One region of the Halobacillus naozhouensis genome, then DNA from elsewhere that is predicted to be linked to it. Evidence: riboswitches for the same ligand, from Rfam matches in the RefSeq annotation. Region 1 holds a riboswitch; the other holds the start of a gene.
The links. A riboswitch is a leader RNA that binds a small molecule or an ion and turns the genes downstream of it on or off. The one in region 1 is predicted to bind S-adenosylmethionine.

Region 1 (11,933 bases):
CTTTAGGAATAGTATTATCGCTACATTCCCGTCATTATTGTTTATCATCCTTTTTGGAGCGGCAGCAGCTTTCGCTATTGAAAAAATGAGATGGAAAATCAGCCGGGGGATGTTATTAGTTTTCTTAGTCGGGATTATGGTTCCTGTCCCCATAGTACTGCTGCCTTTATTCACGATTTTCTTTAATGTTGGTTTATTGAATAACCTCCTAGGTTTAATTCTAGTTTATGTGGCCTTCGGTTTACCATTAACCATCTTTTTGTTTACCAGCTACTTTAAGGCAGTTCCCAATGAATTGATTGAATCAGCTGTCATGGACGGGGCAAGTATCTACAGGATTTTCATCAGTATTGCGATGCCTATGATAATGAATGCTGTCGTAACCGTAACGTTAGTGCAATTCTTTTTCGTTTGGAATGACTTGATTTTTGCTATGACTTTTATTAGTGATTCCGAATTAAGGACCATCCAAACAGGGTTAATGAGTTTTTCCGGCGAATATGGACAACGCCAATGGGGACCTACTTTTGCTGCCATTTCTATGGCTGTACTACCCACTTTAATCCTTTACCTTTTTTTGAATAAGACAGTTATGAAAGGGATGACAAGTGGCGCGGTGAAAGGATAAGAAACTTTAAATAAAAAAGGAGAGTGGAGAGAAATGATCGAAGTTAAAAACCTTACATGTGAATATTTTAAAGAACCGCTTGGATTAGATACACAGAATCCTCGCATTAGTTGGCAGATCGAGTCTGACAAACAGGAAGTAAAGCAATCGGCTTACCAATTACAGGTATCCAAGAAGCAAAGTTTTGAAAACCCCATTTATGATCAAAGATTTGAGAGTCATGAATCCATTCTAAATGAAATCAAGGACTTGAAGCTCGACCCGTTTACTCGTTACTACTTTCGAGTGAAGATCTGGTGTCAGGGTGAGGTCCCTACCGACTGGTCACCGGCAAGTTTTTGGGAAACAGGTTTCATGAATGAAGAGTGGGAAGGCGAGTGGATTACAGCCCCTGAGAAAATGGAAAAATCAGAAGCATCGCCTTATCTCTATCATTCTTTCAATAGTAGGAAGGAAATTTCTCAAGCAAGGGTATATGCAACAAGTCTAGGTGTTTATGAGCTTAGTATTAATGGCAGCCGAGTCGGAGATCAATATTTCTCACCGGGATGGACGAGTTATCATAATCGTATTCAATATCAAGCCTATGATGTGACGGAGTACTTAACAGCCGATCATAATGAAATTGGCGTATCGCTAGGAAACGGCTGGTATAAAGGTCCATTTGGATTTGAAGGAAAAAAAGAAATCTATGGAGATACGAAAGCAGCATTGGTCGAACTGCATATTACCTATGGGGATGGAACGAAAGTCAAGATCGTTACAAACAAAGACTGGCAGGCAGTTGCGACACCAATCCTTATGTCTGAAATCTATCATGGGGAAACCTATGATGCTCGCTTAGAAGACCAACGAAACCATAACGTTGAGACCGTGGAAGTCGTGAATTATCCCAAGCATCACATCATTCATCAGCAGAACGAACCTGTAAGAAAAATCGATGAGCTGATACCTCTGGAGATTTTCACCACACGTGAAGGAGATACCGTCCTTGATATGGGGCAGAATATGGTCGGATGGATCAAATTTAATGTAAGAGCAGAAAAGGGTCATCAAATAGCTTTGAAACATGCTGAGATTCTAGATGAAGAGGGAAATATCTACTTTGGCAATCTACGAAAAGCCGAACAGAAAATAACGTACACATGTAAAGGCGGGGGGCAGGAAGTCTTTGAACCGCATTTCACCTTCCAAGGTTTTCGTTATGTCAAATTGATTAATTTCCCAGAGGACGTTGATCTCAGTGATTTCACAGGAGAGGTTTTACATTCGGATATGGAACGTACGGGAGACTTTGAAACATCCAATCCACTAGTTAACCAGCTCCACCATAACATTGTCTGGGGTCAAAAAGGCAACTTCCTGGATGTCCCAACCGATTGCCCTCAACGCGATGAACGATTGGGATGGACGGGGGACGCACAAATGTTTTTCAAAACAGCATCCTACTTGAGAAATGTGGGGCCTTTTTTCAATAAATGGTTAAAAGATTTAATAGCTGATCAACTCTCAAATGGTGGCGTTCCTTATGTTATTCCAGACATTATCAGTAAAACAGATGGGAATCTTGGAGGTGTGACGCATTCCGTAGCTGCTTGGGGAGATGCTGCTGTAATCATCCCTTGGACGCTTTATGTTAGTTACGGGGATAAAAGGATTCTTGAAGAGCAATATAGCAGTATGAAGGCATGGGTAGAGTATATGAGGTCGCAAGGAGAGGACGAAAACCTGTGGGATACGGGCTTTCAACTCGGAGACTGGCTGGGCCTTGACTCCGAACCTGATACTTATACAGGCGTAACAGATAAAACTTTGATTGCCACCGCTTTTTTTGCCTATTCAACCCAGATACTGATCCGTACCGCTAAGGTGCTGGAACTTAATGATGATCTAGAAGCATACGAGCACTTGTATAAAAAAATTAAAGACTCTTATCAAGACTGTTTCTTGAAGGATAATGGCTCTTTACAAGTCCAAACACAAACGGCCCATGTCTTAACTTTGATGTTTAATTTAGTGGATAAGAGATCAAAGGAAAAGATAGCGGCTGATTTAGTAACATTAATTGAACAAGAAGGTGTTCATTTGACGACGGGTTTTGTGGGAACCCCTTATTTAAATTTAGTTTTGAGTGAGAACGGATACCACTATATCGCCTCCCGTCTGTTTTTACAAAAAGACTATCCTTCATGGCTGTATCAGGTTACTAAAGGGGCTACGACGGTATGGGAGCACTGGGATAGTATCAAGCCAGATGGTAGCTTCTGGAGCGATGATATGAATTCCTTCAACCACTATGCCTATGGTTCGATCGGTGAATGGATGTACAAAGTTCTGGCTGGGATAGATACTGATCAAACGCAGCCTGGTTACAAACATATTCATCTTGCTCCAAAACCAGGTGCGGAATTGACATGGTTAAGATCCACCTATCATTCCATGTATGGGGAGATTGGATCGAGCTGGACATTCGAAGGTGAAGTATTCACCTATAATGTTTCTATTCCGGCAAATACTACTGCTACTGTTACCTTGCCTGGTGCAGCTTCACCGGTCAAAAATCAAAAGCTTTTTTTGGAGGCCATCGGTGAATATCAGTTTTCTGGAGAAAATGTTATTGTTCACATCGGTTCAGGTAACTATAAATTTCAATATGAGTATAACGTTTTAGAAGGCTCTCTTTGATTCAGTATAAATAGAAGGAAAAGAAATCATATACCATGGGCGGCATGGTGTAAGAAAAACATGAATTGACAAAAGACTATGTCTAGATAGTTCACATAATTTTAAGAAAAATAAGCTTATCTTCTTATCTAGAGAGGTGGAGGGACTGTCCCTTTGAAACCTCGGCAGCGGGACTAATGTAGTTCATTAGAAACTGTGCCAACTCCAACAGGTGCGTATGCACTTGAAAGATGAGGAGAGTCGGTTTTCTATTTAAATTTGAAAGCCCCCCTTCTAATTTTTCGAGAAGGGGGGCTTTTTTGTGTAGACAGGGGGATAAGAAATATAAAATGTCGATACCATAACATTTTAATTACAGCTCATAGATAGAGTTCATCCCCGGCAATAAACCCTAACACGCGGGGTTTTTTTTGATTTTATAGCAGGAAAGACGACGTTCGATCAGCCAACAACACCCTTGTACAGATTAGAACACGACAAAGAGGGGGATAGAGGGAATATCATGCCCTTAAAGGAGTGTCGAGATGAAGAATCGGAATAAACTCCAAAATAAAAAGAAGTACAAAAACATGTCAAAAAGAGAGAAATGGCACCGGGTTTACTCAAACCTTTGGGTTACACCCATTATTTATGCAGGGTTATCACTATTGCTTTTTGTCTTAACCGTGTGGGCAGATCTGAAGATGGAGTTTGGCAACATGATGCCTTCGATTCTAAGTGCAAATTATCAATTGACCAAAACCATATTAAGTACTCTAACAGGAGGACTTTTATCATTAAACTCCTTTACCTTTTATGGTGTGTTAACAGCTCTAACGACCTTCGCCGGCCAATATTCTCCAAGGATACTAAAGAATTTTATGATGACGAATGTGACACAGCGAACGCTTGGGATTTTTAACGGGAGCTTCCTATATGTATTGTTTTGTCTATTATTTCTTAATGGGGAAACAGCTTCCCAATATTCCTTGATTCCAGTAACAGCTACATTTCTGACAGCTTTATGTTTAGGAACATTTGTTTTTTTTATTAATCACATTGTCACCTGGCTTCAAGTATCAAATATGACGAGTGATATGAAAAGGGAATCCATTGGAATTATTGAAAGTTCCTTGCTTAATGAACTCGAACCTTACAGGGTAGAGGATGAAGCGACAATAAAAGGCCAAATCCCGGAATACCAGGGACACCAAATAAGTATTGATTCTTCTGGCTATTTACAAACTATGGATTTTATTCCATTGATTGAGGAAGCTTGTAAGGATGATCTCATTATTCGGCTAGAGTACAAAGTTGGGAATTTCGTCTTTGGCTCTACACCTTTGTTAACCTATTGGAAGAAGAAAGAAAAAACAACTATTGATGAATTTAAATATAAAAATATGTTTCATATAGGAAAGGGCCAAACAGAAATTCAGGACATTGAGTTCAGTATCAATAAATTCGTGGAAATCGCTATTCGGGCTTTGGGTAATGATGACCCCAAAACAGCCACTGATACTATTTATGAGATTGGGGATTTACTTATAAACATTTCTCAGAAGGCAAAATTCACTCCCTATTTAACCGATAAAAATTATGACCTCCGTCTTATTTTACAGAATCTCGATTTTGAAGATTATTTATATATCGGGTTCGCCTCTATACGGCATTATGCAAGGGATAACGTAGTCATTACCGTTGAGTTACTTAAAGTCCTTGATGCGATTGCACGAGCAGTGAGTAAACGAGACGACCAATCTGTCTGGGAATTTGCCGTATATACGGCAAGTGGATTCGAATATGAATACATGCATCACCTAGATAACAGAAAATTTTATGATGGGCTTTTTAATATCGCAAAAACAACAGGGAATGAAGAAGATTACAATAATATCATTGAAGAAATATTAAAACACGAAGAACGCTCCCCTAGAGATAGAATATTACAAAGAAATTAAAAATATCCATTTATGGTTAATATATGTTTTAACCCTATAGCTAAGGAGGAATGGTATATATACAACACAAAAGGAGGAATTGAAAATGGCTAAACAAAACAATAGCAATCGCAAAATGACTGTAGAGGAAGCAGGTCAAAAGGGCGGAAACAAGACCTCCAAGGAACACGATAAGGAATTTTATCAAGATATAGGTCAAAAAGGCGGAGAAACTACCTCCCAAGAGCATAATAAAGAATTCTACGAGGAAATCGGGTCAAAAGGCGGTAAGCAAAATAATAATAGAAAAAGCTCATAAATCTATTAGAGAGAAGGCCTGTTCCAAAGAGTGGACAGGCCTTCTATAGTATTTGAACATGCTTAAATAATAACGATTGGCAGTAATCATAAAAAGATATTTAAAAGAACAGATGCTGAACTCAGCGACTCTAAACAACTCTGGAATAAATAAGTATATTTATTCCATTAGGAAGATGGGGGAAATTGAAAATGTCCATTACACCATTCCTGATTTTATTGTTTATCGGCTATATCATCTTCACCATTGATAAAAAGAAAGAAAATTTCCCTGTACCACTCATACTAGTCCTCGTCGGTATTGGGCTCTCTTTTATCCCTTATTTTTCTTCTATTGAAGTTACGAAAGACATGATTTATCACATCTTTTTACCAGGATTGTTGTTTACTTCAGCTTACCGGTTTTCTCCCGATGCCCTTAAAAGGAATGCTGGGATTATAACCTTCTTGGCTACGATAGGAATTATGCTCACTGTCCTCTTATTAGGTTGGACAATTTATGTGATCAGTGGTCTATTCGCGCTATCATTTGTTGGATCTTTATTGGTTGCTTCTATGCTGACACCCACAGATCCTGTCTCCGTCGTTTCCATTCTTAAGAAGTCTTCCGGAGATAAGATGATGGCTGACGTGGTCGAAGGCGAGTCGCTCATTAACGATGGCACAAGTATCGTCATTTTCACAGTAATCTTAGGTATATATCTTCATGATAAGACTTTTTCTATCGGTGCTTTCTTAGGTGAATTTTTATTTGTATCTATTGGAGGAACGCTTGTCGGCTTAGGATTTGGGTGGCTGTTTAGTAAGGCTATACACATTACTCATCATAAAGAATACCAGGTAATGCTGAGTATTATCCTTGCTTATGGAATTTTTAATTTGGCAGAGCATTTAGGCGTATCAGGGGTATTAGCCACCGTCTTTGCTGGTATCATGCTTTCCATTGAATTTAATCGCTCCCATCAGGAAGACCATTTCCGTGAATCATTAGACAGTTTCTGGGGAGTGGTAGAACTCTCGATCTTATCTTTATTATTCTTACTCATAGGTGTTGAATCTACTAACTATCTTTTATTTGATGCTTGGGGGCTTGCCTTTCTTATATTTGTTGCATCTTTATTGGTAAGATTTCTTATTATTGCTGGTACGACTCAGTCCTTCCCGGTTTGGAGAGACAAAATCAATTGGAAAGAATCCCTCCTTCTCAGCTGGTCAGGATTGAAAGGCTCTATGTCTGTCTTTTTGATCTTAAGTCTACAGGCTAAAGAAGCTCAAGGCACAGAATTCATCCTCTCTCTGACATTTGCTGCTGTCTTACTGTCTTTAGTGATCCAAAGCATTGGAATACATCCTTTGTCAAAAAAGATACTTACTGATTAATATTCCCTCAAGTGCTGAAGGGTGTACGTTTCGACTTAGTATTATATTAAGGGGTAGGGTGTGGGGAGGGAGCGGAGGAAGAAGAAGACGTTCACAATGGATATTAATCTGAATTTCAGAAAATGTTCTACCCAGATGACGAAAAATGGAGTGAATCTGTTATGACAGGGGGCACGGCTAGGTATTGAATCCGTGTTGAGTAAGGAAGGTATCTTGAACTAATTCATAAATCGAGAAAAGAAGCCAATGATGAAGAAGGACGTTTAAGTCCATGTCTCCCGGGAACGCATTATATAAGCCTTTCTTTTTATTTCCTCTATTTCTAATTTATAGGTAGTAATTAATGGAAGATGAGAAACGAAAGGAAACAATCTGGGCGTTACCCACATAAAACTTAAGTAAGACCTGATGGTGGGGATTGAAGAAGGCTTATAGAGTCTATACAAGATCTTTTACAACAAAAAAGGAGGAGAGACATCATGGAACATGTAAAGGCACTTGCAATCAAAGGGATCATGACCCTAATAGTCCTGTATGTAATCCTTAGTTTGGGGTTTGGAATTTCTTTTATTAACACGCTCATTTTAACTGTCGTTTTAGGTGCAGTCTCCTATCTTCTAGGGGATCTCTATATTTTACCTAAAACCAATAACATGATAGCTACTATGGCAGATTTGGGAGTCACGTTCATAATTGTTTGGATACTTGGGACGGTCTTAACAGGTATGGGACTAGGAACGATGATTTGGGAAGCTGCTATTTCAGCTGTTGCAATTGCAATAGGTGAATACTTCTTCCATTCTTATATTTCAAAGAAACCTCTTGGCGCCAACAAGAGATTAAGAGCTTCATATAGTCATTAAAACCACCAAGTAGCAGCTCTTAATAGGGCTGCTATTTTTATTTCACCCTTTTTGATGAAGTTCAAAGGAGCTAGAAAAGAGCTTCAACTGCTGATTGTGATAACGACTGCTATGAGTGAAACAACCTCTAACGATATAGGTTCCATTGACTTAAAATTTAAAAAAAGTACCTGGGGGAAGAACTCCTTTCTTCTCCCAGGTACTTATCTATCTTTTTCAATATAGTTATGAGACTTTTACCCAGTTTGCTGCATCGTTACTTGATGGAGAAGGGGGGAACTGCTCTCCTTCCTCTACCTTGACTTCCGTGTCATCTTGATTAGAAGAACCACCGTTGACTAAACTCTGTACTTTGTACTTACCGCTTTCTGGTGCTTTTTCACCTGTTTTATACGTCTGATTGTTATTAGCCATCTTACTCCACCTCCGATATAAATTTTAGAAAAGACATTAAGCTGTTTTCTTTTCTACTAAACTTGTTCCCTCCACTTAAGGGACTAAACGTCTTTAATGGTGAAAGTTACTATTTGTAAACAAAATGTAACTATAATACTCATTACTATACCTTTTTTGGTTATCCTGATAAAAAAAGAGACTGACTTAGTTAGGAATCAGTCTCTTTGCTCTATTATATTAATCTAGGGGAGGCGTTCCATGGACGTAGGATGGGGCTGGCTTTAACTCCTGTTTACCTCCGTGAGCTTTCGGCTTTTTCACGTAGTCAAATTCCCCATTTCCATCCGGAGCCTTCCCAGAAGCCCAGCTTCCTTTTTTGCTTTCCTCTCCTTCAGAAAAGTTCATAAGACTATAAGAAAAGTCAGTTGCTTCCCAATCAGATGGGACTGTAGACGGTACTGTGGTTCCCCGTTTTTCTTCTAATTCCTTAATAGCAGCAATCCATTGGTTTTGGTGCATCGTATCACGAGCTAGAAGGAAGGAAAGCATATCCTTCACTCCAGGGTCATCTGTAATTTCGTATAATCGAGCTACTTGCAGTCTTCCTTGCGACTCAGCATTTAAGTTCGCCCGGAAGTCCGCCAGCATATTACCACTTGCTACGATATAGCCAGCATTCCAAGGAACACCTGTACTGTTCTCAGGCATAGCACCAAGTCCTGATACAATAGCGTGATGAGGGTTCATTCCTCCCATGATCGAGCCGATTACAGGGTCTTCGGCTGCTTTTTCCTGTTCGTTAATAGGTGCATCGTCTAATAGCCTCGCGATCATCGTAGCGATCATTTCTACATGACCCATTTCTTCTGCTCCCGTATCCATAATCAAGTCTTTATACTTCTCATCCCCTCGAGCATTCCAGCCCTGGAATAAGTACTGCATAGCGACTGATATTTCACCGAATTGTCCACCTAAGATTTCTTGTAACTTTTTAGCGTATACCGGATCTGGGCGTTCTGGTTTAGCATGAAATTGTAGCTCTTTTTTGTGAGAAAACATCCAACCCCACCTTTCTCATAATAAGATTGGTTGGTAAGGATAATATTACCTCTTTACAACCATACATTCGATGTTCCCAATAACATGCGATAGGAAACATTAAAGCATCTAGGTAAGTCCAAGATTTCATTGATGTATAGAACCGTCCTTATTCCTCACTTTTTGGCATGATTCATGAATCATGGAATATATAGAATAGAAAGGGGGGTCTCATATTACGAAAAAAATTCTTTTATTTTGTGATCCTGGAATTGATGATTCTTTAGCAATTATGTATGCCATGCTGGATCCTGAAATTGAACTGGTTGGTATCGTCACTAGTTATGGTAATGTAACAAAAGACCAGGCTACAGCCAATGCTGCTTATTTGGTGCAATTAGCGGGTAGAAACGACATTCCCATTATCCCTGGTGCTTCCAATCCAGTTCACCAGAAAGAAATGATGTTCTATCCTGAAATTCACGGTGAGGAAGGAATCGGTCCAATACGGCCTCCTAGTAACATGCAATATCAGATTTATCCTTTTGACACCATTCGTATCATCATAGAGAAATATAGAAATGAGCTGATCATTGTAGATACAGGCCGTTCGACTACCTTGGCAACTGCATTTATTCTATTTCCCGATGAAATAAATAGGGTTAATTCCTTTTATGTAATGGGCGGGGCATTTTTTGTTCCAGGTAACGTAACGGCACTAGCGGAAGCAAATTTCTATGGAGATCCGACTTCATCTAACTATGTTCTTAAGTTTGCACATAACCTGACGATAACTCCGTTAAATGTCACTCAATTCGCCATTATCACTCCGGATATCGTAGACACCATTTCCAAAAACGAGAAAAACGTCTATGCTTCCATGATGGCGCCGGTCTTTGAGTATTACTACGAATTTTATAAAAAAAGTGTACCAGGTATATTAGGTGCACCTATTCACGATCTTCTCACTATTATACTCGTTAAAAATCCTACTATTGTTGATTACATATACTATGATGCAAATGTTGTAGAGGGTATAGAAGCAAGAGGACAATCCTATATTGACCTTCGACCAACAAGTAAACCAGGAAAAACGGGTATTGCCACCACACTTTATTACGAAGCATTTATAGAAGAATTTAGTAAGGTGATGTTGCCGGAATGATAGGGTGTTTATTGATCCATTTTATTAACGGTATTGCCTTGAAATTATGCGCTACTCGAAAGCCCGTTTTCTCCTAATTTATATAACGAGAATGGGCTTTCTTTATTTTTCGTTATTTTAAAGCGCTGGGTTAAATAGTGAAACGCCAGAATCATTCTGTATCTTTTGATTTAGTAAGTTTTTGCTTATCTATTGTTCCAGGTGGCTGTTCTAACCATCTATTTTTAATCATGAGGTCGGCGCCATCCTTCGCATATCGAGCGATTTCTATGGATAAGCGTTCATAATTTACCATAAGGTCGTTTCTTTGACTTGCAGCTGCTGCGGTCGCGTAATTCCCAGTTCCAGCCCCACTTAATAAACCCATATGAAATAAAGTTAATTTATCTGAGAATGGTGGGGTAGTTGAGTCTGTAATACTAACATCCGATGAGGCAGGGGGCTGTATGTTATTATTCATAAGTGCTTTTGTAAAGATTTCAACATGTTTTTTTGAAATATCTGCCCCTCTTAACATCCATTTTTGAACCTGTTCATTCGGTGAAGTTTGAGCAAAACTAAGGGCTAGTTTAGTTCCTATCATGTTAGTTTGAGTGTTCATGAACAAATGAGATATTTCAATTGAATTTAACGGCCGTTGGTTACCGAGAAGAGAAAATCCATTTATATATTTTTTTGAGTCTACAAAGTCCGTTCTAGTTGGATAGGCAATATAAGGTGCTCTAACAAATAAACCTTTTGAAAGGAGTACGTCTGTACTATTGTCGTATAGATCAGACGTTTCTTGCAGTCCTTCCATAAAATAAGCTCGTATATCTTTTCGGGCACTCATAGCGATAAAACTGCTGTAGGCAAGTAATCCAACCTTAGCCATATGGTTGATGTAATTTAGCATGAACATGTCTGTATAAAGCCTAGGGGCATTTAAATTTAAATCCTCCTTTTTTGTAAAACCTGTCGGCAATGGTATATTTTCAATTTGAAATATACTTGTTAGCTTTTTTATGTGTGCAGATGAAATGTCATAAGCAAACTGAACAATAGGTCGAATTTCGTCGTCCTCTACATGTTTGAGAAAATACTTTAAAATACATTTGGACATGCTATCATTCATATAAGAAGTCCAAACAGAACTTATTTCAGAAGAAGTTAGCTTCGTACGATTTTCAGTCATAATTAAGTTCCTCCAAAGAATATTTTTTAGGTATGGATTTATTCTTTACGAAAAACTCATTAATATTATGGCAGAGGCTAGGGTAGGTTTACCCCTAGCTTTTCTTTTGCCAAGATTGATGACCATCGCAGCGATTTTGGATTGTAAAGAAAGGTTTTTAACTTCTGAATTTTAAATACCGGGAATAATTAACCTCTTTTATGAAAAACTAATTTTCAAAGGAGGTGCGGTAGATGAGTAGATCTCTCCCAAACAACAAGGATAATGAGCAATTAAACACTGAAACTTCTTCTATTCTGCTATCTTTGTCTCTTGAGTCAAACCTCTCTATGTTAAAAGAGACATTTACTTCATGTGACGACATCGT
Region 2 (11,933 bases), 2.1 Mb from region 1:
GTGAAAGATTGCAGACAATTATGGACGAGGAAGGGCTAATGGGATGTGGAAATGCACAGAACTGTGTGGAATCATGTCCAAAAGGAATTCCTTTGACTACTTCAATTGCTGCTCTAAATCGTGATACAGCCATCGAATCATTCAAGAGCTTTTTCGGAAGTGACGAGCGCGTTTAATAAATGAATCTATAGAAGTGCCATAGCCTAACTTTACTGTTAGGCTATGGCACTTCTTTGTTTAATCTATTAGAATGTCATAGTATAATAAATAGGATTGAATTCATGGGGTGAATATTCGCATGTCAAATTGGAAACAAACAGTACTCGTATCCTTTATTTTGCTTTCAGCTTGCTATATTACCTTGATTTCTCTTTCTCAACCTTTAATTGGAATTGATTTAGAACGAAGTCAAAACGGTGCCTGGGTCATCTCACAGATTAAAGAAGGCTCATGGGCAGATGAAAATGGAGTAGAAGCGGGAGCGGTATTAACGTCAGTGCAAGGAAAATCACCTGAGGATTATTACACGGTGCGTATGTTCCATGAATTGGAAAGTGTTGAATCGTTTACCGTTGAAAAGTTAGACAAAAAAGTGACCTATTCCTCAATTAATGAGTCTACCTTGCTGCATTGGACATTATTTATTCTTTTACCTTTATTATTTTTAATTGCAGCATTTTGGATCTCCAGGATTGTCGAGAAAAAAGTGGCTAAACGTTTTTCGGCCAATCAGTTAATGCTCTATTTTTTGCTAATAGCTTTAGGGTATTTAAGTAATAGTGGAGCAGTTCGGGATGATCTGTACAGTATTTTTCTTAATTCTATTCTCTTTCTAATATCACCCGTCGTACTCATCCATTTCCTTTATAATTACTTCTCTGAGCTAAAAGTATATTGGTTCTCAAAAAAAGTTTATCAAGTTTTGTATGTGCTTGTCAGCTTGATAACTGTACTGGAAAGTTACTTTCTGATTACGACTAATTATCCGAGTTTCTTTTACAATGTGCCTCCTTTTACATTGCTTGGTCTGTATATTGTATTATTTTTCATCATTTTTAAAGGGTTGCATAGTTACAAGGATACATCTGTAGGAACTATTTTTAAGTATATGAGTATTGGGATGTCAGTAGCCTTCTTTCCATATATTTTCCTATATTTAATTCCTGCATTGACGATTAAGGAGAAGATTATTCCCCTGGAAATAGGTGCTTTATTTTTAATTGCCTTACCCATCACATTTATGTATTTAGTAACGAGGGAAAGGTTAATTGATATAACCTTTGTGATAGGTCGTCTTCGCTATTACGCATTGTTATCTGCGCTTCCAAGTATTCTAATCCCTTGCATTTTTTCTATTTATGTAAGGGAAGAAATTGCAATGATTCATTATTTACAAATCTATCTGGGTATCCATGTTCTGCTTATTTTATTGTTATCAATAAAAGAAGGGCTGGACTTCCGATTGCAAAAATTCTTGTTTGTGGCTAAATATAGTTATCAAGAAAGTATGCACAGGATGTCTAAAGATATGAAAGAACAGTCGAATGCTGTTGATCTTATGAAGGTAATGCGAAAGGAAATAGGAAACGTCTTAAAAGTACGGGAAATGTATATATATTCTATTCATAATCACCGGAAAATGTATTGTGTATATGACCCGATCCCTGCTGACATACTGGATCATTTTGACGACTATTTTCCGAACCGGCAATATGATATTGGATCAATTCTGGAAACAGATAAAGGCTTTGGTGTAATTGTAGGATTTACTTTAGATAAGGTGACCATGCTTTGGTGCAGAGGGAAGAAGGATTATACGAATCTAAACCGAGATGAAAAGACGTATTTACAGACCATTTCTCATAATGCCAATATTGCTATAGAGAATATGAACTTGATTGAAGATCTGGTTAAAGAATTACGCACTTTAAGAAGTGATCCAACTCATAAATCTCCCACCTGGCTCTCTAGATTAGTATTTACGATTGCAGAGAATCAGAGAAAACAGCTTTCGATTGATCTACACGATACAGTTTTACAGGAACAGCTATACTTGTACAGAAGAATGGATGATTTAATTAATAAAAGGTCGGACTTGTCGAAGACGTTAGAGGCAGAGCTTACCATTTATAAAGAATCACTTTTAGATAGTATTCACCTAATACGTGAAACATGTAATGAATTGCGTCCGGCGTTTATTGAAGAGATGGGTTTGGTTCATTCCCTGGAAAATCTAATTGAGCAGTATCAATTACGTTCAAACTTCACGGTATATTTTACAAGTGACGGGTTTGACGCGAAGCTTGATCAAGAGCACGTATTAACTATTTTTCGGGTCGTACAGGAACTGTTAACCAATGCATCCAAACATTCAAATGCAAAAATTGTAAAGCTAAGTCTATCTAGCAACCAACACCAAATTATGCTGTTATACTCCGATGATGGGCAAGGGATGGATTACTCCCTTCAAAGAGATCTATTTTCTCACATTGGCTTATCTGGCATAGAACAACGAGTAAACGGACTAAACGGTCACCTTGAAATAGAAACTGCGCCAGGAGAAGGTTTTAAATCCATCATTACCTTTCCTTATGTACTATCAAAGGAGGTGGGACTATGACCCGTATTTTAATTGTTGATGACCATCCCGCAGTAGGTGCGGGAACAAAAGCAATGCTTGAACAAGAGGAAGATATGAAGGTAGATGTTACTGATCAGGCAAGCGAAGTAGAAGAGCTGATAAAAAATCAGTTATACGATATCCTGCTGCTTGATTTATATATGCCCGGGATTAGCGGGGTAGATCTTGCGAAGAGGCTGAAAAGGACTTCCCCGGATCTAACCATTTTGATTTATACAGGTTTTGATCTTAATACCCATTTTAATATGATGGTGGAGGCCAATATAAATGGGTTTGTGAGTAAAACAGCTACAAGCGAACAATTGATTACAGCGATTCGATGTGCGCTTCGCGATGAAGTGGTCATCCCCCTTCACTTATTTAAACAGCTGCGAAGATCGGAAGCGAGCATTAGTCACTCCGTTAATAAGAGGGAAGGAGCAGGGCCTTCCCTTAATGAAAAAGAGCAGTCTATCCTAAAGGAAGTGGCCTCAGGGCTAACTAATCGTGAAATTGCTCAGTCCCTGCACATGTCTCAGCGCAGTGTGGAGTACACGCTAACGGGAATCTTTAATAAGTTGACTGTCAAGTCTCGGACAGAGGCCTTATTCAAAGCGCAGGAACTTGGACTGGTATCTAAATCGTAAACGGCCGACACGAGGCCATGTTTTCGCACATAAGATATGATGACTAAATAATTCCCCTCAAAATAATAGCTAGACAACAAGGGAGGGGTACGCTTGTGAAGGAAGACGGCTACAGGCCAACACAAATTCTAACCAAGCGAGAGCGAGAAGTTTTTGAGCTTCTAGTGCAAGACAAAACTACGAAAGAAATTGCTAATGAACTGTTTATCTCTGAGAAAACAGTTCGGAATCACATTTCAAATGCAATGCAGAAGCTTGGGGTAAAAGGAAGATCTCAAGCCGTAGTCGAGTTATTACGGATGGGAGAACTTGAACTCTAAATGTAGATGTGTTGGTATGAGGAATGGATAGGGCCTTTCAGGTAATGGATGAATGATTTCACTCCATACCTGAAAGGATTTTTAACAAGAAAAGGCAATTTTCTGACGTTTTTTAGACAATTTGATAAAAATTCTTGAATTTTTTTAAATAGAACAGCAGTATTAGAAATACATTTTATTGTGTGAGGAGTGCTGGTTGTGACAGAATCGCAGGCCACATCATCGATTGCAGATGTTGAGAAAGAATTACGGTACATATCAGGTATCATAAAGCAGCAGGGACGTGAAATTTTAAATCACTACCCGATAACTACTCCACAGTTTGTAGCTTTACAGTGGCTGCTCGATAAAGGAGATTTGACAATTGGCGAACTATCTACTCATCTTCATTTAGCTTGTAGCACTACGACGGATCTCGTCGATCGTTTGGAGAAGAATGAGTTGGTGGAGAGGATTCGCGACTCGAAGGACCGTCGGATTGTTCGTACCCATCTCTTAGAAAAAGGTACACAAATTATTCATGAGGTAATAGAAAAACGCCAAAACTATTTACAAGACGTTCTTAAGGATGTTTCGGACGATGAGGTTAAACAATTAACCCACTTATTACATGTACTTCATGAAAATATGCGAGAGACATCTAAGGAAAAACAGAAATGAGGGATTTCATGGGAAAGCCGATAGGTGTGATTGATTCAGGAGTTGGAGGATTGACCGTAGCCCGTGAACTGATGCGTCAACTCCCCAAAGAAAAATTTATTTACTTGGGTGACACATTAAGATGCCCCTATGGACCACGGCCAAAAGATCAAGTGAAAGAATTTACATGGCAGATGGTTCATTATCTCATGCGACGCGATATTAAGATGCTCATTATTGCTTGTAATACAGCGACCGCCTACACATTAAATGAACTTCAGTCCGTATTGCCGATCCCGGTAATTGGTGTAATTGAACCAGGAGCCCGGGCAGCAATCAAGAGCAGTAGAAATAAACGGATAGGTGTAATTGGGACAGAAGGTACAATAAAAAGTCAAGCATACCCAGAAGCACTCAAGGCAATCGACCATTCTATGCGAGTAAATGGTCTCGCCTGTCCTCCTTTTGTTCCTATGGTGGAGAACGGTATTTTAGAGGGTCCGGAAGCAGAAGAAATTGTTAGCTCGACTTTGTTACCCTTAAAAGAGATGAACCATATTGATACATTAATTCTCGGATGTACTCATTACCCACTTATAAAGGATTTAGTGCAGAAGGAAATGGGAAGCCACATTAACGTGATAAGCTCTGGAGAGGAAACCGCTAGTGAAACTAGTTTAATTCTGGCCTACCATAATGTTTTAGAACAGGGAGATAGTACCCCCGTGCATGAATTTTATACAACAGGAGATATGGAAAAATTCAGGCTGGTGGCCAATAGGTGGTTTGAAGAGCCGATCCAAGTCTTAAAGCTTATTGAACTTGAACAATTCGAAAAGACAGCAAAATAGCTAGCTTGAAAGCCGTGTGAATACTTTGTTATTTTTCCACGTTTGGAAGGCTTGATTAAGTAATAGACAAGCTGATTACCTATTCTGCCTGTATCGAAAGTATATCTTAATAAAGACTGAAAGGATTAACCTTCAAGTTTCGTTTTAGATCTTGAAGGTTATTTATGTAAGTTCGAAAGAGAATCTTTCTTGAGTCTACTAAGTGCTGCCCCTGACAAAAACACATTTTCTAGAAAATCTTGTCTTGCAACATAAAATCAGTGGTCTAAACTTTATTACAGCTCGTATATATGGTAGTACAAACTATCATGGGAGGGAATAGCATGAAAACATGCGGAATTAAACCCTTATCGATTGCCGTACTATTAAGTACAGGATTGCTGTCGGGTTGTTTATTTGAAGGGGAGCAATCATTAGAGGAGATGGATGCTCCGCCAGAAGAGGAGACGGCAGCGACTCCTGAAACGAATACAAAGGAGTCACCACCAGAAAAAGGCAGTGGCAAGGAAAGTGTTGAAGGAGAAGGTCAGAAGGAAGCAGAAGAGGCAGCAGAAACAGTGGCGAGAGAATTATTTTTAATTGATTCTAATGGGATGGTTGTCCCTCAGACGGTAGAACTGCCAGCTTCTAAAGAGGTAGCTACACAAGCCCTAGAATACTTAGTTAAAGATGGACCAATCTCAAGTTTATTACCAACCGGCTTTAAGGCGGTATTACCGGCTGGAACTGAAATTTTAGGATTGAATCTAAAGGATAATGGCACGATGGTCGTGGATGTCTCAAAAGAATTTAAAAATTACCAGCCTAACGAAGAAAAAAAGATTTTGCAGGCAATGACCTTTACAGTTACACAGTTTGATAATGTAGATCGAATGAAGTTATGGATCAACGGACATGAACTTAAGGAAATGCCTGTGAGCGGGACTCCGATCAATGGAGGAGTTTCCCGCTCGGACGGGATCAATGTCCATGTTGGTGACCAAACGGATGTTGTGGGAAGTAAAGCCGTAACGGTCTACTTCCCATCTCAACAAGGTGACGAAGAAGTATATCAAGTCCCGGTAACCACGAGAGTAAGTACAGAGGGTAATTTGTACACTTCTTTAGTACAGACCCTCCTCGATGGACCAGCGCTTGGAACATCCCTGCTTCAACCTTTCAATGAAGGCGTTCAAGCCACAAGTGCTGAACTCAATGAAGGGGTGTTGAGTGTAACCTTCAATGAGGCTTTGTTAAATGGACAAGAATCTAAAGCGGTGTCTGAACAAGCTCTCGCCAGCCTTGTCATGAGCTTAACCAATATGAATGATGTGGAAGCGGTTGAAGTAAAAGTTGAAGGGGTCGAACAAGTTTTAAATGAAGCAGGGGAGCCGCTGGCTGAACCTGTAACACGTTCAGATATTAATGGAGCAAATGAACCTGGAAGTTTATAAAAATGAAAATCACGGGTCACTATAATGATGTAGTGGCCCATTTTTACATAAGGCAGCAAAGAGTGTAATCTGTATATAGACCTTTTTTTATGTTAAGATGGGCTAGGTATAGTTGTAGAGAACGAAAGGGAGGACATAGCCATGAGAAGCGGACGTGCAGTCAATGAATTAAGGGAAATTACAATCGAAACGGATTATGTGAAGCACCCGGAAGGATCTGTATTAATAAGTTTCGGGGACACGAAAGTGATCTGTAATGCGAGTGTGGAGGACCGGGTCCCGCCATTTCTACGCGGACAGGGAAAAGGCTGGATTACAGCAGAATATGCGATGCTGCCACGTGCTACAGAACAGCGAAATATTCGTGAATCCTCAAAGGGAAAGGTTTCCGGGAGGACGATGGAGATACAGCGTCTTATTGGTCGCGCCTTACGTGCCGTAGTTGACTTAGATCGTATAGGTGAACGTACCTTATGGGTCGATTGTGATGTGATTCAGGCAGACGGCGGCACGAGAACAGCATCGATTACTGGTGCTTTCGTTGCGGTTGTACTTGCGTTTGGCAAGTTAGTTGAAAAAGGAGTATTAAAAAAGCTTCCTGTGACTGACTTTTTAACAGCTATTTCGGTGGGAGTCCTCCCTGATGGCGAAGAAATTCTGGATCTTTGTTATGAAGAGGATAGCAAAGCCCATGTGGATATGAATATTGTCATGACAGGTCAAGGGGAATTTGTGGAGCTTCAAGGAACAGGAGAAGAAGCCACTTTTTCAATGAAACAACTTCAGAAGATGATATCCCTGGCCCAAGAAGGAGTGGCAGAGCTTACTAAACTGCAAAAAGATGCAATTGGAAAATGGGCTGATGTCATTGAAACATCATCAGCAGTTTCGGAGAAATAATCCGATGAAAGAATTAGTTATTGCCACAAAAAACAAGGGTAAAGTTGACGAGTTTGATGAGATGTTTTCGAAATATCATATAACAGTAAAATCATTGCTTGATTTTGATCAGAAGATAGCTGATATAGTTGAAGATGGTGACTCCTTTGAGGAAAATTCAGTCATCAAAGCCGAGGCAATTGCTGAACAATTCCAAATTCCTGTCGTTGCCGATGATTCCGGTCTTGAAATTGATGCTCTAAACGGTGCTCCTGGTATTTACTCCGCTCGTTATGCGGGAAAAGACAAGGATGACCGCAAGAACATCGAAAAAGTTATGGATGAATTGAGCCACGTTCCAGCACACGATCGTACAGCACGTTTCGTATGTGCAGTCGCTGTTGCACGTCCCGGCCATAAAACTTTTGTGGAAAGGGGTACTTGTGAAGGGCGGATTGCTATGGAGCCAGCAGGTAACAACGGTTTCGGCTATGACCCAATATTTATCCCAAGTGATTCTCATCGAACAATGGCAGAGTATACATCAGCGGAAAAGAATTCAATTAGTCACCGAAAGCATGCTATCCTAAAAATAGAACAATGGTTGCAGGATCTATCATAAAGAGGTGTTTGTAATGCCAAAAGTGCTAATTATTAGTGACACGCACGGATTAACCAATGAAGTGATGGAGATTAAACAGCGTTACCGTTATGAAGTGGATGCGCTCATTCATTGTGGTGATTCAGAACTCGGCTACCAGTCTGAAGAGTTGGAAGGTTTTCATTACGCTAAAGGTAATTGTGATTTCGATACCGACATGGAAAATGAACAATTAGTGTCTATTGGTGATTTAACTATTTTGGTTGTTCATGGCCATTTACACCAAATTAAGTCAACGTTAATGCCACTATCGTATCGGGCAGAGGAACTTGGTGCTCAGGTAGCTTGTTTTGGACATTCACATATGGCAGGGGCAGAAAAAGTGAAAGACAAACTGTTCATTAATCCAGGCAGTGCCAGATTGCCGAGGGACCGTGAAGAACCGACCTACGCCATCATGGAATGGGAAACACTTGATAAGATCGAACTTCAATATTATCACGTGACTGGGAAACCTATGCCAGAGTTAAGGTTGGAAACATCTCTAGCAGCAAAGAATTAACTCTTTGCTGCGGAGTTGTTGACAAAGACACGGTATTTTACTATAATTATCCTTGTCGGAAAAAATAAATCGTTCATTAACTTTATTGTTTTGCGGGTGTAGTTTAGTGGTAAAACCTCAGCCACGAGCGAAACTTCACCGAATGTTCTTCGAGTTGCCCGCCCGATCAACTTCTTTGACTAAGCTAGCAGAGGTAAGGGCATGACCAAACGTGGCTAATGATATAATGTAAATGCGGGTGTAGTTTAGTGGTAAAACCTCAGCCTTCCAAGCTGATGATGAGGGTTCGATTCCCTTCACCCGCTCCACTCTAATCCTACATAATTCTACAATCTTATGACTTGTCCCAGTAGCTCAGCTGGATAGAGCAACAGCCTTCTAAGCTGTGGGTCGCAGGTTCGAATCCTGCCTGGGACGCTAAAAGAAAAAGCCGGAATCCTTAATACATAAGGATTCTGGCTTTTTTGTGTTTTAAAAAAGAAATACTCGAGCTGAGCAGTATGCACTAGTTGCTTCAATTACATCGCAACCAATAAGTTAGAATAGGTTGGATACATTAAGGGACTGAGAACCGCAGTTTCTTCAGCACGAATAGTAAATAAGTTGCCCGATTTTTGTTGCAGAAAATATTAAATGTTGTTAATTTTCCCATATTCTATTGACATTTTTTCTAAACGTGGATAGTATATATACCAATAATTCAATAACATATTTTCACATTCTTATCGTGAGAGGTGGAGGGACTGGCCCTTTGAAGCCTCGGCAACGGGTCTGATGATTGATCATCAGAAAACTGTGCCAATTCCAGCAGATGCTCCGGCATTTGAAAGATAAGGAGATAGGTAGCTAAATTTATGTGTTAAAACCTCTCTTCTTATCGTTGATAAGAAGAGAGGTTTTTTAGTGTTCAACGCTAAGAGTTATGTGGATTGAAGGAAGATATATACGGGAAGATGTTTTCGTTATACCCAACTAAATACCTTGGACTACAATGAATTACATGTGCAAGGAGAACCCGGGGGGACTTATGAATAAAGTTTATATTGTCGGTGCTGGACCAGGTGACCCAGAATTAATAACTGTGAAGGGCTTGAAGACCATTCAGCGAGCAGATGTCATTTTATACGATCGGTTGATTAACACCGAATTACTGAATGAAGCGGGGGATGAAGCTGAACTGATTTATTGTGGTAAACGGCCTGATAATCACTCTTTGGATCAGAAAACAATTAATAGACTTCTTTGCAACTTTGCCTTACAAGGTAAATCAGTAACCCGCTTAAAGGGAGGAGATCCCTTCGTTTTTGGGCGAGGTGGGGAAGAAGCGGAAGAATTAGCAAAGAATAGGATTCCTTTTGAAATCGTTCCCGGAATATCGTCTGGGGTAGCCGCCCCAGCTTATGCTGGTATTCCAGTCACACATCGTAACTATAGCTCGTCTGTAGCTTTTCTTTCAGGGGTGAACAAACATGGATATGATCAGGAAGAATATTGGGAGCACGTTGTGAAAAGCATGGATACTTTGTGTATTTATATGGGTGTGAAAAAGCTACCCGAAATTTGTGCGCGGCTCATCCGCCATGGTCGTCCCCCAGAAACGCCGATAGCTCTGGTGGAGTGGGGAACTACAGCACATCAGCGTACCGTTACAGGGAGCCTGAGGAATATTGTAGAAAAGGCTAATGACCTCAAGAATCCCTCAATAATTATTGTGGGAAAGGTCGTGAAGCTGAGGGAACAGCTGCAATGGTTTGAACAGCTTGAGAACAAGACAGAAACTCATGTGCCATCAATTGTAGGGTGAAAGCGAGGGAGATATTTGCATGGAAGCAGTTTTATATGTGAGTCATGGAAGCCGAGTTGAGAAGGCACGTAAAGAAGCTGTTTCCTTCCTTCAATCCGTCCAAAAAAGGGTAGACGTTCCTCTTCAGGAAACGTGCTTCTTAGAACTGGCAGAACCGGATATGGCTCAAGGAATTGAGAACCTTGTACGGCGTGGAGCAACGAAGGTTGCTATTATACCTGTCTTATTGCTAAGTGCAGGTCATTACTACAGTGATATACCGGAAGAGATCGATCGAGCGAAACTTCGCTATCCGCAAGTTCACCTCGTTTACGGACGAACGATCGGCGTCCAGGATCGGGTGATTGATATTTTGGTTCAACGTGTGCAGGAAAAAAAGGTACCCAACCAATCAGACATGAACATCTTGCTAGTTGGAAGAGGCAGCCGTCATCCAGAGACTAAAGATTCAATTGAACAAATCGCACGTAAATTAAGGGCGAAAACGGACGCAGCTAATGTCGATGTGAGCTATTTAGCTGCCTGTTCACCTTCTTTTCATGATGGTTTGCAAACTTCTAAGCGTGGAGGATGGTCACAAACGTTCGTGATTCCCTACCTATGGTTTACCGGGCTGCTTATGCGTTCGATGGAAGCCAAAATCAATGAAGTACAGAAGAAAGGTCAACAGGTGGTGTTGTGTCAATATCTTGGTAACCATCCCATTATGATTGATGCTTTGACTGACCGGGTCAATGAAGCTTTGCGAGGCTAATTGATGTATTCTTCAGCAGCGAAAGAAAGGAATTAATTGAAAGGAGTACGAGTTATGAACTGGTTAGATGGAAAACTTATTGGAGTCGCTGCTGATCGAAGTGCTGAGTCATTAAGAAACTTGATCCAGAAAAAAGGCGGAAAACCGGTAGTTTATCCCATCCAAGGAAAACAAACGTTAAACGAACAAACTAGCCAACAGAATATAAAGGATTTTCTTTTTGAACCATTTGATTGGGCCATTATTACGACAGGTATAGGAGCTAAAACCTTGGCTGACTCTTCAGTAGAAGTGGGGCTTTACTCATCATTTATTGAAAAGTTAAATGAAACGCGAGTAGCAATTCGCGGGAAAAAGACACTGAATTGGTGTAAGAGCAATGCTGTCCAAGTCAGTCTGGTCTCCGAAGATGGGACAATGGAAAGTATCCTGAAAACATTTGCCGATGAACAAATAGATCGCAAGCAGACCCAGGTTTTTTTACAAGTTTATAGTCAGGATGATGCAAAGCTCAAGGAGGAATTAGAGAAGGCTGGCTGTCATGTTTATCTGTCTCAGCCTTATTCCTATGAAGAACCAATTCCCGAGGTGTTACACAATCTTAAAAATGCCATCATAACTCAATCACTTGATGCCGTTGTCTTTACAAGTAAAACACAGGTCAATAATTTATTTGGGAAAAGTCGCGACAAACATGAAATCATTCAGGCTTTCAACGACAAGGTGTTGGCAGTGGCGGTTGGGAAAGTGACAGCAAATGAATTAAACAGAAATGGGGTGCTGAATGTTCTTAAGCCTGATCAGCCCAAAATGGGGCCGATGG

Region 2: linked by a shared signal. The riboswitch ahead of cobA (uroporphyrinogen-III C-methyltransferase) and the one ahead of P9989_RS02695 (DUF2254 domain-containing protein) in region 1 are both predicted to bind S-adenosylmethionine.

Annotation. Positions count from the first base shown of each region.
Region 1 covers NZ_CP121671.1:486,291-498,223, forward strand. Annotated here, with positions in the region: gene P9989_RS02685 (carbohydrate ABC transporter permease) at 1-628, shown strand, start outside; gene P9989_RS02690 (glycoside hydrolase family 78 protein) at 662-3,313, shown strand; SAM riboswitch class I at 3,435-3,550, shown strand; gene P9989_RS02695 (DUF2254 domain-containing protein) at 3,838-5,253, shown strand; gene P9989_RS02700 (KGG domain-containing protein) at 5,339-5,551, shown strand; gene P9989_RS02705 (cation:proton antiporter) at 5,743-6,930, shown strand; gene P9989_RS02710 (DUF2512 family protein) at 7,410-7,793, shown strand; gene P9989_RS02715 (YjzC family protein) at 8,019-8,207, opposite strand; gene P9989_RS02720 (manganese catalase) at 8,427-9,248, opposite strand; gene P9989_RS02725 (nucleoside hydrolase) at 9,520-10,392, shown strand; gene P9989_RS02730 (DUF3231 family protein) at 10,544-11,566, opposite strand; gene P9989_RS02735 (spore germination protein) at 11,800-11,933, shown strand, end outside.
Region 2 covers NZ_CP121671.1:2,585,106-2,597,038, reverse strand. Annotated here, with positions in the region: gene sdhB (succinate dehydrogenase iron-sulfur subunit) at 1-176, shown strand, start outside; gene P9989_RS13670 (sensor histidine kinase) at 299-2,620, shown strand; gene P9989_RS13665 (response regulator transcription factor) at 2,617-3,267, shown strand; gene P9989_RS13660 (helix-turn-helix domain-containing protein) at 3,363-3,587, shown strand; gene P9989_RS13655 (MarR family winged helix-turn-helix transcriptional regulator) at 3,786-4,247, shown strand; gene racE (glutamate racemase) at 4,256-5,077, shown strand; gene P9989_RS13645 (GerMN domain-containing protein) at 5,401-6,510, shown strand; gene rph (ribonuclease PH) at 6,652-7,410, shown strand; gene P9989_RS13635 (XTP/dITP diphosphatase) at 7,415-8,011, shown strand; gene P9989_RS13630 (metallophosphoesterase) at 8,025-8,552, shown strand; tRNA gene P9989_RS13625 (tRNA-Gly) at 8,787-8,860, shown strand; tRNA gene P9989_RS13620 (tRNA-Arg) at 8,896-8,969, shown strand; SAM riboswitch class I at 9,272-9,389, shown strand; gene cobA (uroporphyrinogen-III C-methyltransferase) at 9,580-10,356, shown strand; gene P9989_RS13610 (sirohydrochlorin chelatase) at 10,376-11,110, shown strand; gene P9989_RS13605 (uroporphyrinogen-III synthase) at 11,165-11,933, shown strand, end outside.